3 regions of the Aeribacillus sp. FSL M8-0235 genome follow, and region 2 is predicted to be linked to each of the others. Evidence: predicted binding sites of a transcription regulator. Region 2 holds the regulator's gene; each other region holds the start of a gene.
The links. The regulator LexA, encoded in region 2, represses DNA repair genes until DNA is damaged. The targets are predictions, from matches to a motif close to CGAACATATGTTCG.
Positions count from the first base shown of each region.

Region 1 (4,267 bases), 480 kb from region 2:
TAATAGCTTCCGCCATAGATCCGGCTCCGATAAATCCAAACTTGTACATAAAAAGAGACTCCTTCCTGATTGTTTTATATGTTTCTTTTGAACTTCTTCCCTATAAACTTAGTTTAAAAGAGAAGAGATTCAGTTGGAAAGGTAGCGAGAAAACGTTTTACTATTCATCTGTTAAGCAACAGAAGCGCATGCTTTGGATAGGCTTGTATGATGAAATGTTTCCCTGCCTTAAATTCTAAAAGCGTTGTAGAATTAATTTTTTATCAGTTCCTACGGCTTGTCAAGTATACTTATGAATTATTTGAATAAAATGACAAATTGATTTATCATGTGTAAAATAAGTTATATTAAAAAATTAAAGGCGGTTTGCAAAAATGTTCAGCAAAGATGCAATTTATAAAATAACGATCCCTATACCTTATCCGATTAAAGATGTGAACGTGTATGTTGTAAAAGGGGACGCATTGACATTAGTGGATGCAGGGATGAAAACGGAGGAAGCGTGGAGAGTTTTTGAACATAAGCTGAAGGAAATAGGGCTTGTGCCTGAGGATATTGAGCAAGTCATTCTTACCCACCATCATCCTGACCATATCGGTTTGCTCGATTTTTTTGATGGCGATCTTCGTGTTTTGGGCCATCGTTTGCTTGCTCCTTGGCTTTCTCATGATGTGCGTTTTTTTGATCGGCAAAAGGAATTTTTTTTAGAATTGTTGAAGCAGTTTGCCGTCCCAGAGTCGTTTAAGTCACACTTAGATCATCTTGATCTTTCCTTATATCCACGCAATCATCCGCTGACCTCCTCCATTCAAGAAGGAGATGAAATAGACGGGATGCCTGGGTTTACAGTCATTGAGACTCCTGGACATGCCCAAAGCCATATCGTTTTGTACAATGAGGAAGACTGCCGAATGATCGGCGGCGATCATTTGCTGAAAACCATTTCCTCCAATCCTGTTCTTGAAATGCCGTATGAAGGAAAAGAGCGTCCAAAACCTCAGCTGCAATATAATGAATCTTTGAAAAAGCTTTTGCATATTCCGATTTCTGTTGTCTTTCCGGGTCATAAAGATGAATTTTTCGATCCTCACCTGTTGATTCGGAACCGTTTAGACAAACAGCATGAACGCGCGCTCACCGTATTAAAGCATTTAGAAAAACAGGAAATGACGGTGTTTGCTCTTTGCAAGCTTCTTTTTCCGGCTGCTTATCAACAAGAGCTTTTATTTGCTATATCAGAAACTGTTGCTCAGCTTGATTATTTAGAACAATATGGAAAAATTAACAAAAGAATAGAAAATGGCGTTTTACTTTTTTCCGCGCAACGAAGAGGTGACAAATAAATGAATTCGCGGCTTAAAGATCGATTGGTAGTTATTACGGGGGCATCGAGCGGGATCGGGGAAAAAATCGCAAGGATCGTTGCAGAAAGCGGTGGACATTTAGTTTTGCTGGCTAGGAGGAAGGATCGTCTCAAGAAACTTTCGGATGAGCTTCAAGCCTCTCACTCTATTTCTTGTACATATTACGAACTGGATGTCAGTGACCTTGACGCAGTTTCCGAAGTATTTACGGACATCACAGAGAATTTTGACCGAGTGGATGTTTTAGTCAATAATGCTGGTTTTGGTATTTTTCGAAATGCAGAGGAAGCAACATTCGAAGAGATGCAGCAAATGTTTAAAGTAAATGTGTTCGGATTAATTGCTGCGACAAAGCTGGTTCTTCCGATGATGCTGGCCCAACGGGAAGGGCATATTATTAATGTCGCCTCTCAGGCTGGCAAAATAGCTACTCCGAAATCAAGCATCTATTCTGCTACAAAACATGCTGTTTTAGGCTTTACGAACAGCTTGCGGATGGAAGTGGCGGACCGCGGGATTTTTGTAACATCTGTCAATCCGGGTCCAATTGAAACGGATTTTTTCAATCTTGCCGATACGTCAGGGGATTATGTGAAAAACGTCCAACGCTGGATGCTTAATCCGGAAGCTGTTGCACAAAAAATCGTGAGCGTGATGCTGACAAATAAACGGGAAATTAATATGCCTGTTTGGATGGAGCTTGGCGGGCTTGTTTATCGTCTCATGCCCTCCCTATTTGAAAAAGTTGCCGGAAATTTGTTTCGGCAAAAATGACCGGGAGCATGATGCAGGAAATGAACAGAAAGCTGAAGGCGGACTTTTCGCTAAAATCTCCGCTCTCACTTCTGAAAAGGCGCGTCAAGCGTCTTTTTATTTTGATAAAAAATTCAGCTCTTTCACCGATTTGTCTCCAACTTAAATCTTCTAAAAAACGCGGCTGTATTTTGAATAAGCTTTCCAAGCTTAATATCTGTTTTTCGATGCCGTACTTCGTTGTTATGCTCCTTTTGTACCGCGAAAAATGGCGCAAATTCCCATTGAAACCGAACGTATATTCCCATACAATAAAAATAAAATAAAACCGAACATACATTCTCATGAGGGGATGATGGAATGAATTATGAATCGTTTCCAAACCGGCATATATTATGCATCGATATGAAAAGCTTTTATGCGAGCTGTGCGGCGGTCATACTTGGGCTTGATCCTTTAACAGCCCACATTGCTATCGTTGGGGACAAAGAGCGGACAGGAAGCATTGTATTGGCCGCTTCACCAAAACTGAAGGAAGATTTCGGAATTCAAACCGGATCCCGCTTATTTCAAATTCCAAACGACCCCCGCATCCGCCTCATCACTCCGAAAATGGCGACGTATTTACGGATTTCTGCTGAAATTACTCGGCTGCTGAACCGCTATGTTCCGAAAGAAAACATTCATGTTTACAGCGTAGATGAATGTTTTATTACTGCGGATGGAACAGAAAGACTTTGGGGGGATGCGCATAGTCTGGCCGAAAAAATTGTGGAAGATTTACGAAATGAATTTTCTCTCCCATGCGCGGTTGGGATCGGTCCAAACATATTGATGGCGAAGCTTTGTCTAGATTTGGAGGCGAAAAAGAAAGGTATAGCGGAATGGACGTATGATGATGTCAAAACGAAGCTGTGGAGCATCAAGCCGTTGCGTAAGATGTGGGGGATTGGGACAAGACTTGAAAAAACGTTAAATCGAATGGGAATTTTTACAGTTGGTCAGCTCGCAAATTATCCGTTAGAGCTCCTTGAAAAGAAGTTCGGCGTCATGGGGAATCAGCTTTATTACCACGCATGGGGAATAGATCTTTCCGACATAGGCTCTCCGATTATGCTGGGGCAAATCAGTTTTGGAAAAAATCAAATATTGCTTCGCGACTATCCGGACCCCGAAGAGGTGAAATGCGTCATCTTAGAAATGTGCGAGGAAGTGGCAAAAAGAGCGAGGGAACACCGGATGGCGGGGAGAACAATCAGCCTTGGAATCGGCTACAGCCAAAAGGAAGGCGGAGGAGGATTTTACCGTTCCAAAACGATGGATGTCTCAACAAATATTACGATGGATCTTTATCGAGCCTGCCTTTTGCTGTTTGATCGTTTTTATGAGGGGAAGACAGTCAGAAAAATTTCCATCTCTCTTTCCAACGTGGAAAAAGACAGCGGCATGCAGCTTGATTTGTTTAGGCCGAACCGCATAAAAGAGCATCGTTTAGGATATGTAATGGATGCGATTCGGAACAAGCACGGCTCCAATGCACTGCTGCGCGCTGTTTCGTATACGAAGGCAGGAACGAGTCTTCACCGCAACAAGCTGATCGGCGGGCATTATGCGTAACGAATATGAAGAAAAGAAAGCAAAGGATGGGATAAACAATGATTCAGGATCGTGGAAGCATAAAATGGACAGCTATGATGCTGCCCGAGCATGTGAAATTACTAAGGAAATACAATGAAAGTTTAGATAAAGTCGAAAAACCGGTTTTAGATGAACAAAAATATGAAGAATTTAATGAAGTTATCTGTGAGGCTATGGAAGAGAACATTACTCTACAATTCACCTATTATCAAAAAGGTGAAATAAAGAAGCTTGTCGGCAATATTCATTATATCGATCAGCTAAAAAGAGAATTACGAATTGTTGATTACTTGACTAAAAAACATGTTTTAAAATTAGGAGATATTATTGAAATTGAGCAATACTAAGAAAACAGCATTAGAAATACAAACTTAATAGGGGTAGCGTAAGGTCAGGAAAATGCAGATTTACAACGCTTAGAAAATGACGATAATTAAAAGGGCTTGTCTAAAAAGTCCATAAAAACAGAGCGAATGGAGAAAACAATGAGTTTTTCCATTCGCTCTGTTTCC
Region 1 covers NZ_JBBOBW010000001.1:2,447,372-2,451,638, reverse strand. The annotation lists gene proC (pyrroline-5-carboxylate reductase) at 1-49, opposite strand, end outside; gene NSQ71_RS11905 (MBL fold metallo-hydrolase) at 375-1,343, shown strand; gene NSQ71_RS11900 (SDR family NAD(P)-dependent oxidoreductase) at 1,344-2,138, shown strand; gene NSQ71_RS11895 (Y-family DNA polymerase) at 2,478-3,734, shown strand; gene NSQ71_RS11890 (YolD-like family protein) at 3,773-4,102, shown strand; gene NSQ71_RS11885 (IS1182 family transposase) at 4,189-4,267, opposite strand, start outside.
Region 1: NSQ71_RS11895 (Y-family DNA polymerase) is a predicted target of LexA. The motif match lies at 2,409-2,422, and genes of this name have one in related genera.

Region 2 (4,267 bases):
AATGACAACAATTATTGCTATGATTCGCCTTTTTCTGACAAAAATTGTTGATATCTGCGATGAACAGTAGCTTTTGAAACATCATAGCCGAATCCTCTTAATGTTGCCGCTATTTCTGAAAATGTCAGGCCGTTTTTCCGCAATCGGTCAATCTCCTCGATCGGAACTTCTTTTCGCTCTCTTTTATAGGAAGAATTTCTATTCTTTAAATTTTTTTCAGGCCTGTACCCATTTTGTATAGCTCTCAACATTCCCCGCTTTATTTTCAAATTATGAATTTTTCGTTGATATTCTTCCACAATTCCTATAATTTCAAGCACCATCGTGTCTGATTCAGACAGTTCCATCTCCCCGCGATGGGCAGCGGTGAAAATTTTCACGCCTTGTTTCAAAATGGAATGGACAATGGCGATTTTGGCATTTCCTCTGCCAATTCTTGTTTCATCCTGTATTAATACCGCTTCAATTTCTTTCTCCTCAATCAATTCCAGCAGTTGAAAAACCCCTTCACGATCAACATCATACCCGCTCGCTTTTTCTTCTATCACTTCAACAACTTCCATACCGTTTTCAGCTGCGAGCTTTAACAGCTCGTCTTTTTGTCTTTTCAAAGATGTTTCCTGCTCTGCCTTTTCAGTGCTGACTCTTGCATAAACGACTGCTCTCATGTTAAATGCTCCTTGCGGTTATTCTTTGTTTGCCAAATATTCAGCATTGTAGTATTTATTTTTTTCAATCGGAATGACGATTGTTTCCCCCGGTTTTACAACAAGGCTTTGGAGATTGTTTCGCTCCTGAACCCATTTTACAAACTCTGAATGAGACATATTGTCATATTCTTTATATTCATCAGCGATTTTCCACAAACTGTCCCCTTCCTTCACTTGAACCTCCATATAATGATCGAGCTCTTCCCTTTCTCCAGTATACGAAATCGCCAAAACTGCCGCCATGATGACAAGGAAAAAAGAAACGATGTAAGACCATGATAATTTATCCATTTAGAACCGCCCCCTGAAACAGAATATTTGTTCGGTTTTTTGTTTTTAAGTATAAAAGGGAACACATGTTTCTGTCAAGCAAATATTCGAACTTACGTTTGCTTTTTTGGAAAAATCATGCTATAATCGACACAAATTGATATGACTGAGGTGCTTGACATGTCAACAAAATTATCTAAGAGACAACAAGATATTTTGAACTTCATTAAGGAGGAAGTAAAAAAGAAAGGATACCCTCCCTCTGTAAGAGAAATCGGCGAAGCGGTCGGTCTTGCCTCCAGTTCAACTGTTCACGGGCATTTAGCAAAGCTTGAGAGCAAAGGACTGATTAGAAGAGACCCCACAAAGCCGAGAGCCATTGAAATTTTGGACGATGATGGCAACCACCTTCTAACAAACAATGTGATCAACGTGCCGGTCATCGGAAAAGTGACGGCTGGTATTCCGATCACTGCCGTTGAAAACATCGAAGAATATTTTCCGCTTCCGAATCATATTGCGTCAGGTGATGATCAACTTTTCATGCTTGAAGTAGTCGGAGAAAGCATGATCGAAGCAGGCATTCTGGACGGAGATTTAGTTATTGTCAGACAGCAGCAAACAGCCAATAACGGCGACATCGTTGTCGCGCTCACAGACGACAATGAAGCGACCGTAAAAAGGTTTTTCAAAGAAAAAGACTTTATACGGCTTCAGCCGGAAAACCCAACAATGGAACCGATTATTTTAAAAAATGTGACAATACTCGGAAAAGTGATCGGGCTATACCGTTCCATACACTGAATATTCGATGTCTCAAAACAGGTGAGGCATCCTTTTTCTTTTTATAAAATTTTCAACATTCCCTCTCTTAGCGATGTTAAATTTTTAAAAATGTTTTCTAATCAATATGTATGCAGACAAGCTAGATTCAATGAAACAAATTTCAGGCGCCTTCTCCGCGCCTGCATGCAAAGCTATTATGCAACAATTCTCAACAGTCATTGTTTTTTGATTTATTTTGTTGTAGAATTTTTTATTGTAGATTTCGCTTCCTTAGTCAGTGCCGGGATGATTTACTGAATTGTTTGAATTCTTCTAACTGCTTAAATTTTAGGTATAGGAGAGGTGCTATGAATCAATTACTTATGAAACAAAGTGAACTGGAAAATGCAAAGCAATATGTCAATGAAGTATTTCAATCCGTGCAAGAAAAAAATCCGAATGAGCCTGAGTTTCTTCAAGCTGTAAAAGAAATATTTGACTCGCTTGTGCCTGTATTTGCTCAACATCCTACATATATAAAACACGGAATACTTGAAAGAATTGTTGAGCCGGAAAGATTGATCATTTTTCGCGTTCCATGGGTGGATGACGAAGGAAAAGTGCGTGTAAACCGCGGATTTAGAGTGCAATATAATAGTGCAATTGGGCCATATAAAGGAGGCTTGCGCTTTCACCCGACCGTCAACGCCAGCATTATTAAATTTTTAGGATTTGAACAAATCTTCAAAAATTCATTGACTGGGCAGCCGATCGGCGGAGGAAAAGGCGGATCTGATTTTGATCCGAAAGGTAAATCAGATGGGGAAATTATGAGATTTACACAAAGCTTTATGACAGAGCTTTACAAACATATTGGACCAGATATTGACGTTCCTGCCGGTGATATTGGAGTTGGCGCAAGAGAGATCGGATACTTGTTTGGCCAATATAAAAGAATACGCGGCGGATTTGAAGCTGGGGTGTTAACCGGAAAAGGCATTGGTTACGGCGGAAGCCTAGCGAGAACCGAAGCGACAGGGTATGGAACTGTTTATTTTGTTGAAGAAATGCTTAAAGACCATGGATTAAGCTTCAAAGGAAGCACAGTTGTTGTCTCTGGTTCTGGGAACGTTGCCATATATGCGATTGAAAAAGCAACACAATTAGGTGCAAAAGTTGTCGCATGCAGCGACTCTGATGGCTACATTTTTGATAAAAATGGAATTAATCTTGAAACGGTTAGAAGGTTAAAAGAAGTTGAAAGAAAAAGAATTAAAGAATATGTAAATGAACATCCTCATGCAGAATATTATGAAGGCTGTTCCGGAATTTGGTCCATTCCGTGCGATATTGCCCTCCCATGCGCTACTCAAAATGAAATCGATAAAAAAGCAGCTGAACTCCTTGTTTCCAACGGACTCAAAGCTGTTGGAGAAGGCGCCAACATGCCGTCTACATTAGAAGCGATCGACGTGTTTTTATCAAACAATATTCTTTTTGGACCTGCAAAAGCTGCTAACGCAGGCGGAGTTGCTGTTTCAGCATTAGAAATGGCTCAAAACAGCGCAAGATTATCTTGGAGCTTTGAAGATGTCGACGCAAAATTACGTGATATCATGAAGAACATTTACCGAAATTGCGTCAACGCTGCAAATGAATACGGCTGCTCCGGAAATCTTGTCGTCGGCGCTAACATTGCAGGATTTAAAAAAGTCGCTGATGCAATGGTAGAACAAGGAGTCATTTAAAAGATAGAAAAATGGTCATTTCCATCATTTATTCTTTATAGTGAGTAAACATATATGATAATCGCTAAAGCTTTACCTACCCTGCTTTGGCGATTCATCATGCTCACTATAATACCCCATCTTAACTTGAGTGAATAGAAATTGACATCACACCGATCCAAATTCACTCTTCTTTATTTCCACGATTGGATCAAATTTTTCCCTATCAGTGTATCCCATTCAATGAGAGAATTGAAGTTTTATGTCAGATTATCTTACATATTTTTTTACGCTGATGCCTGGATTGATTATCTCTCTTGCTTTTTAAATAAAAAAGACAGATTGCACTGATGTTTGTTTTTCTGCTTCTTCTCTTCTTTACTCTCAATATTTTGTATCATCAAGTATAAAATTTATAGAAACAAAGTAACTGCTATTAAAATTGATTTTTCCAATTAAAGCATTTTATTATTGATATGGTTGCTCCTTCTATCCAGTGCCAATAACCTTCAGCACAAATACTTGTTCATCTAAAAAACACCGAATACGGCTGCCCATCCTCCAATGAAACGGCGGTATTTTCACTGACTGACTTTGGATAAGACGATTCGTTGACGATGTACTACCGACTTTACATGCATCACGTAAAAATGCTAAACTGAACGCAGACAAAATCGACATGCGCCCTAACCGAAAATACAGATCTTTTGCAACGCAAACATATTTCTGGAAGTCATTCGGGGGGGGAACAAAATGATTTATCATTTAGCAGGAAAACTTGCAATATTGATCATT
Region 2 covers NZ_JBBOBW010000001.1:1,968,996-1,973,262, forward strand. The annotation lists gene NSQ71_RS09500 (YneB family resolvase-like protein) at 18-668, opposite strand; gene yneA (cell division suppressor protein YneA) at 687-1,001, opposite strand; gene lexA (transcriptional repressor LexA) at 1,161-1,784, shown strand; gene gdhA (NADP-specific glutamate dehydrogenase) at 2,114-3,493, shown strand; gene NSQ71_RS09520 (lysophospholipid acyltransferase family protein) at 4,226-4,267, shown strand, end outside.

Region 3 (4,267 bases), 130 kb from region 2:
TGCCAACTCCACGCCGATTTCAACATGGCTTCCTTCTACTTCGTGGTCAATGGCTTTTCCGATGTCGTGCAGAAGCCCTGCACGTCTTGCAAGGATTTGATCCTCACCTAATTCGGCAGCCATCAATCCGGTTAAAAAGGCAACCTCTATTGAATGCTTCAGCACGTTCTGGCCATAGCTCGTTCGAAATTTCAATCTGCCTAAAATTTTGATCAAATCCGGATGAAGACCGTGAACGCCAACTTCAAATGTCGTTTGTTCTCCGATTTCCCTAATATGCTCGTCCACTTCCCGCCGCGATTTTTCCACCATTTCTTCAATTCGCGCTGGATGAATGCGCCCGTCTTGAACAAGCTTGTCAAGCGCAATTCTTGCTGTTTCACGGCGAATCGGATCAAATCCTGATAAAATAACCGCTTCCGGTGTATCGTCGATGATGAGGTCGATCCCTGTCAACGTTTCAAGAGTGCGGATATTTCTTCCTTCTCTGCCGATAATTCTCCCTTTCATTTCGTCATTTGGCAAATTCACAACAGAAACGGTCGTTTCAGCCACATGATCTGCTGCACAGCGCTGTATAGCAAGGGAAAGAATTGCCTTTGCTTTTTTGTCTGCTTCTTCTTTCGCCTTTGTTTCTGCTTCTTTCACCATTACAGCAATATCATGAGAAAGTTCCTTTTCCACTCGTTCAAGGATGATTTGTTTCGCCTCTTCACACGATAAACCCGAAATGCGTTCAAGCTCTATTTGTCCTTCTTGCACCATCTTTTCCACTTTGCTTTCCATCTCTTCAATATGCTGTTGTCTTTCATTTAGAGAATCTTCTTTTTTATCTAGCATCGCCTCACGCTTATCTAATGATTCATCTTTTCGATCGAGATTCTCCTCTTTTTGCATTAAACGGTTTTCTTGTTTTTGAAGTTCATTTCTTCTTTCGCGAATTTCTTTTTCTACTTCCAAACGAAGCTTATGAATTTCATCCTTTGCTTCCAGAAGCGCTTCTTTTTTCGTTGCTTCAGCTTCACGCTTAGCATCTTCAAGAATTTGTTCCGCGGCGTTTTTTGCACCCGCTATTTTCGCTTCAGCAATGGATTTTCGAACAAAATAACCAACAACTGCACCGACGATTAGGCCAAGCAAAATGGAGATGATTTCAATGAGTTCCATTCTTTCACCTCCTCTTGCTATGAACTTGTCACAAAGAAAGTGTCGGCATTACACATTTACTCTCCCGATAACATTTTCCAAAAAAATATGTTAAATATATTGCAAAAATGAAAAAATATACATATCCATTTTAAATGTGGGAATAACCCTTGTCAAGTTTTCATCTTGTCGAACAAAGGATGGGGCTTTTTTTGACCAAAAAAATAAGACCGGCTACTCCGCCAGCCTTACGCTAAGATGTGCGTACATTATTCATCCAAAAGCTCGAACGTTTCCTGCCCCTCTTGCACAGGTTCATTCGTTTCAAGGCCATATGCCTTGCGAATTTCTTGCTGAATGGCATCGCGAATATCCGGATTTTCGCGCAAAAATTGCTTTGCATTTTCTCTTCCCTGTCCTAAACGCTCCTCTTGGTAAGAATACCACGAACCGCTTTTTTGTATAATATCCAATTCCGTTCCCAGGTCGATGATTTCTCCTTCTTTTGAAATCCCTTCCCCGTACATGATATCAACTTCTGCCGTTCTAAAAGGAGGCGCTACTTTGTTCTTGACAACTTTAATTTTCGTTTTGTTTCCTACCATATCATTTCCTTGTTTCAGCTGTTCAGCTCTGCGCACTTCAAGGCGGACAGATGAGTAAAATTTCAGCGCGCGTCCCCCTGGAGTTGTCTCGGGATTTCCGAACATGACGCCCACTTTTTCCCTTATTTGATTAATAAAAATCGCAATGGTTTTCGACTTGCTGATGGCTCCTGAAAGCTTCCGAAGCGCTTGCGACATAAGACGCGCCTGCAATCCGACATGCGCATCGCCCATTTCGCCTTCAATTTCCGCTTTTGGGACGAGTGCTGCGACCGAGTCAATGACAATGATGTCGACTGCACCGCTGCGAACGAGAGCTTCTGCAATCTCAAGAGCCTGCTCGCCGGTATCGGGCTGCGACAAAAGCAGTTCATCAATATTAACACCTAAATTTTGCGCATAGACAGGGTCGAGCGCATGTTCCGCATCGATGAACGCTGCTTGCCCGCCTAGAGCTTGAACTTCAGCAATGGCATGAAGGGCCACTGTCGTTTTACCGGAGCTTTCCGGTCCATATATTTCAATAATCCGACCTCGAGGATATCCGCCGACGCCAAGAGCTGCATCCAATGCCAGCGATCCGCTTGGAACTGTTGAAACTTTTCGCTCAGCTTGTTCTCCAAGCTTCATTATCGAACCTTTTCCGAATTGTTTTTCAATCTGTTTTAACGCCATTTCCAAGGCAGCTTGACGATCATGATTCAATACAATTTCCTCCTTAAAAAATTGATAGCTTCAAAATAAATATACCGTGTTTTTTCCTGTTTGCCAAGAAAAAAGGGAACATTTATTCGTTTTTTAATTTTCATTATATAAAAATTAAAAAACCGGATGAAGACGCTCATAACCGGTTTTCCATTTCCTTTATTACATTCATTACATAGTAGCAGCCATAATTTGCCGTTCTGTGCCTGATCCCTTCCCGAGTACCGGAAAGATGAAGCTCAAAGACTGCCGTCGGCCGATCGTCGATTTGAATACCGATATAGACAGTCCCAACTTCTTTTCCTTCAGAAGGATCAGGTCCTGCCACTCCCGTAAAGCTGATGCCGATATTGCTGCCGGTCAATTTTTTTATATTTTCCGCCATTTCTTTCGCACATTCAGAGCTAACGGCTCCTTTTGTTTTCAACGTTTCTTCCGACACGCCAAGAACATGCTGCTTCACTTCGTTTGTATAGCAGACAATTCCTCCAAGCACAATATTCGAAGCGCCTGGAAAATGGGTCAGCTGTTCGGAAAAAAGACCGCCCGTCAAACTTTCTGCAGCCGAAATAGTATATTGCTTTTCTTTTAGAAGCTTCATAAGCTGCTCTTGGATCGAAGTTTCACCGTGTCCATAAAAATATCGGCCAACACGGCTTAAAATCTTTTTTTCTGTTTCGTCAATCAGCTTCAGCGCAGTCGACTCATCTTCATGTTTTGCTGTCAGGCGCAATGTTACTTCGCCGTCTTTTGCCAGCGGCGCGATGGTCGGATTTGTTTGCTGATCAATCAGATCCTCTATATCTGTTTCAAGCTGAGATTCGCCGATGCCAAAGAAACGAAGTACACGCGAGATGATTTTTTCTTTTAACCCGTAATGATATTGCAAAAACGGCACACCGTAGTTGATAAACATCGGCTTCATTTCTTTCGGAACGCCCGGCATTAGCAAATATGTAATTCCGTTCGCCTCTAACGCCATTCCTGGCGCCATTCCGTAATGATTTGGCAAAACAGTAGAACCTTCCAAAACTAATGCTTGTTTCCGATTGTTTTCCGACATTGTCCGTTTCGTCCGTTTAAAAAAATCCTCAATGTTTTTCATCGCCGCCTCGTCGATCACGAGGCGTTTATTCAAAATACGTGCAATCGTTTCTTTCGTCAAATCATCTTTTGTCGGGCCGAGCCCGCCGGTAAAAATGATGCAATTCGACCGTTTTTTTGCCGTTTCGATCGTATGCTTGAGCCTCTCAGCATTGTCTCCAACAACCGTATGATAAAAAACATTAACACCTATTTCAGCAAGCTTTTTTGATATAAATTGGGCGTTTGTGTTGGCGATCTGTCCAAGCAACAGTTCTGAACCGACAGCAATAATTTCAGCATTCACATTCATACAATATCCTCCACATGGTTATTTCGAATTGACAAACGCGTGTTTGTTTTTCATGAAATAGTCCCATCCAGATAAAATGGTAAAAAAGAGCGAAACCCACAAAGCAATGTCTGCAAATGGAAACGAAATCCATTCAAAAGGTATATTATGTAAAAGCAAAGCGGAAATAGCCACGATCTGCGTCCATGTTTTTATTTTGCCGAGCATGTTAGCTGCTACGACTTCTCCTTCACCAGCCAGAACTAAACGCAATCCGGTTACGGCAAATTCACGGCTGATGATCAGAATGACAATCCAAGACGGAGCAGCACCTATTTCCACCAATATGATGAGAGCTGAAGAAACGAGCAATTTATCGGCAAGAGGATCTAAAAACTTTCCTAAATTTGTCACAAGTCCAAGCTTGCGTGCATAA
Region 3 covers NZ_JBBOBW010000001.1:2,095,232-2,099,498, forward strand. The annotation lists gene rny (ribonuclease Y) at 1-1,167, opposite strand, end outside; gene recA (recombinase RecA) at 1,416-2,456, opposite strand; gene NSQ71_RS10050 (competence/damage-inducible protein A) at 2,593-3,846, opposite strand; gene pgsA (CDP-diacylglycerol--glycerol-3-phosphate 3-phosphatidyltransferase) at 3,871-4,267, opposite strand, start outside.
Region 3: recA (recombinase RecA) is a predicted target of LexA. The motif match lies at 2,532-2,545, and genes of this name have one in related genera.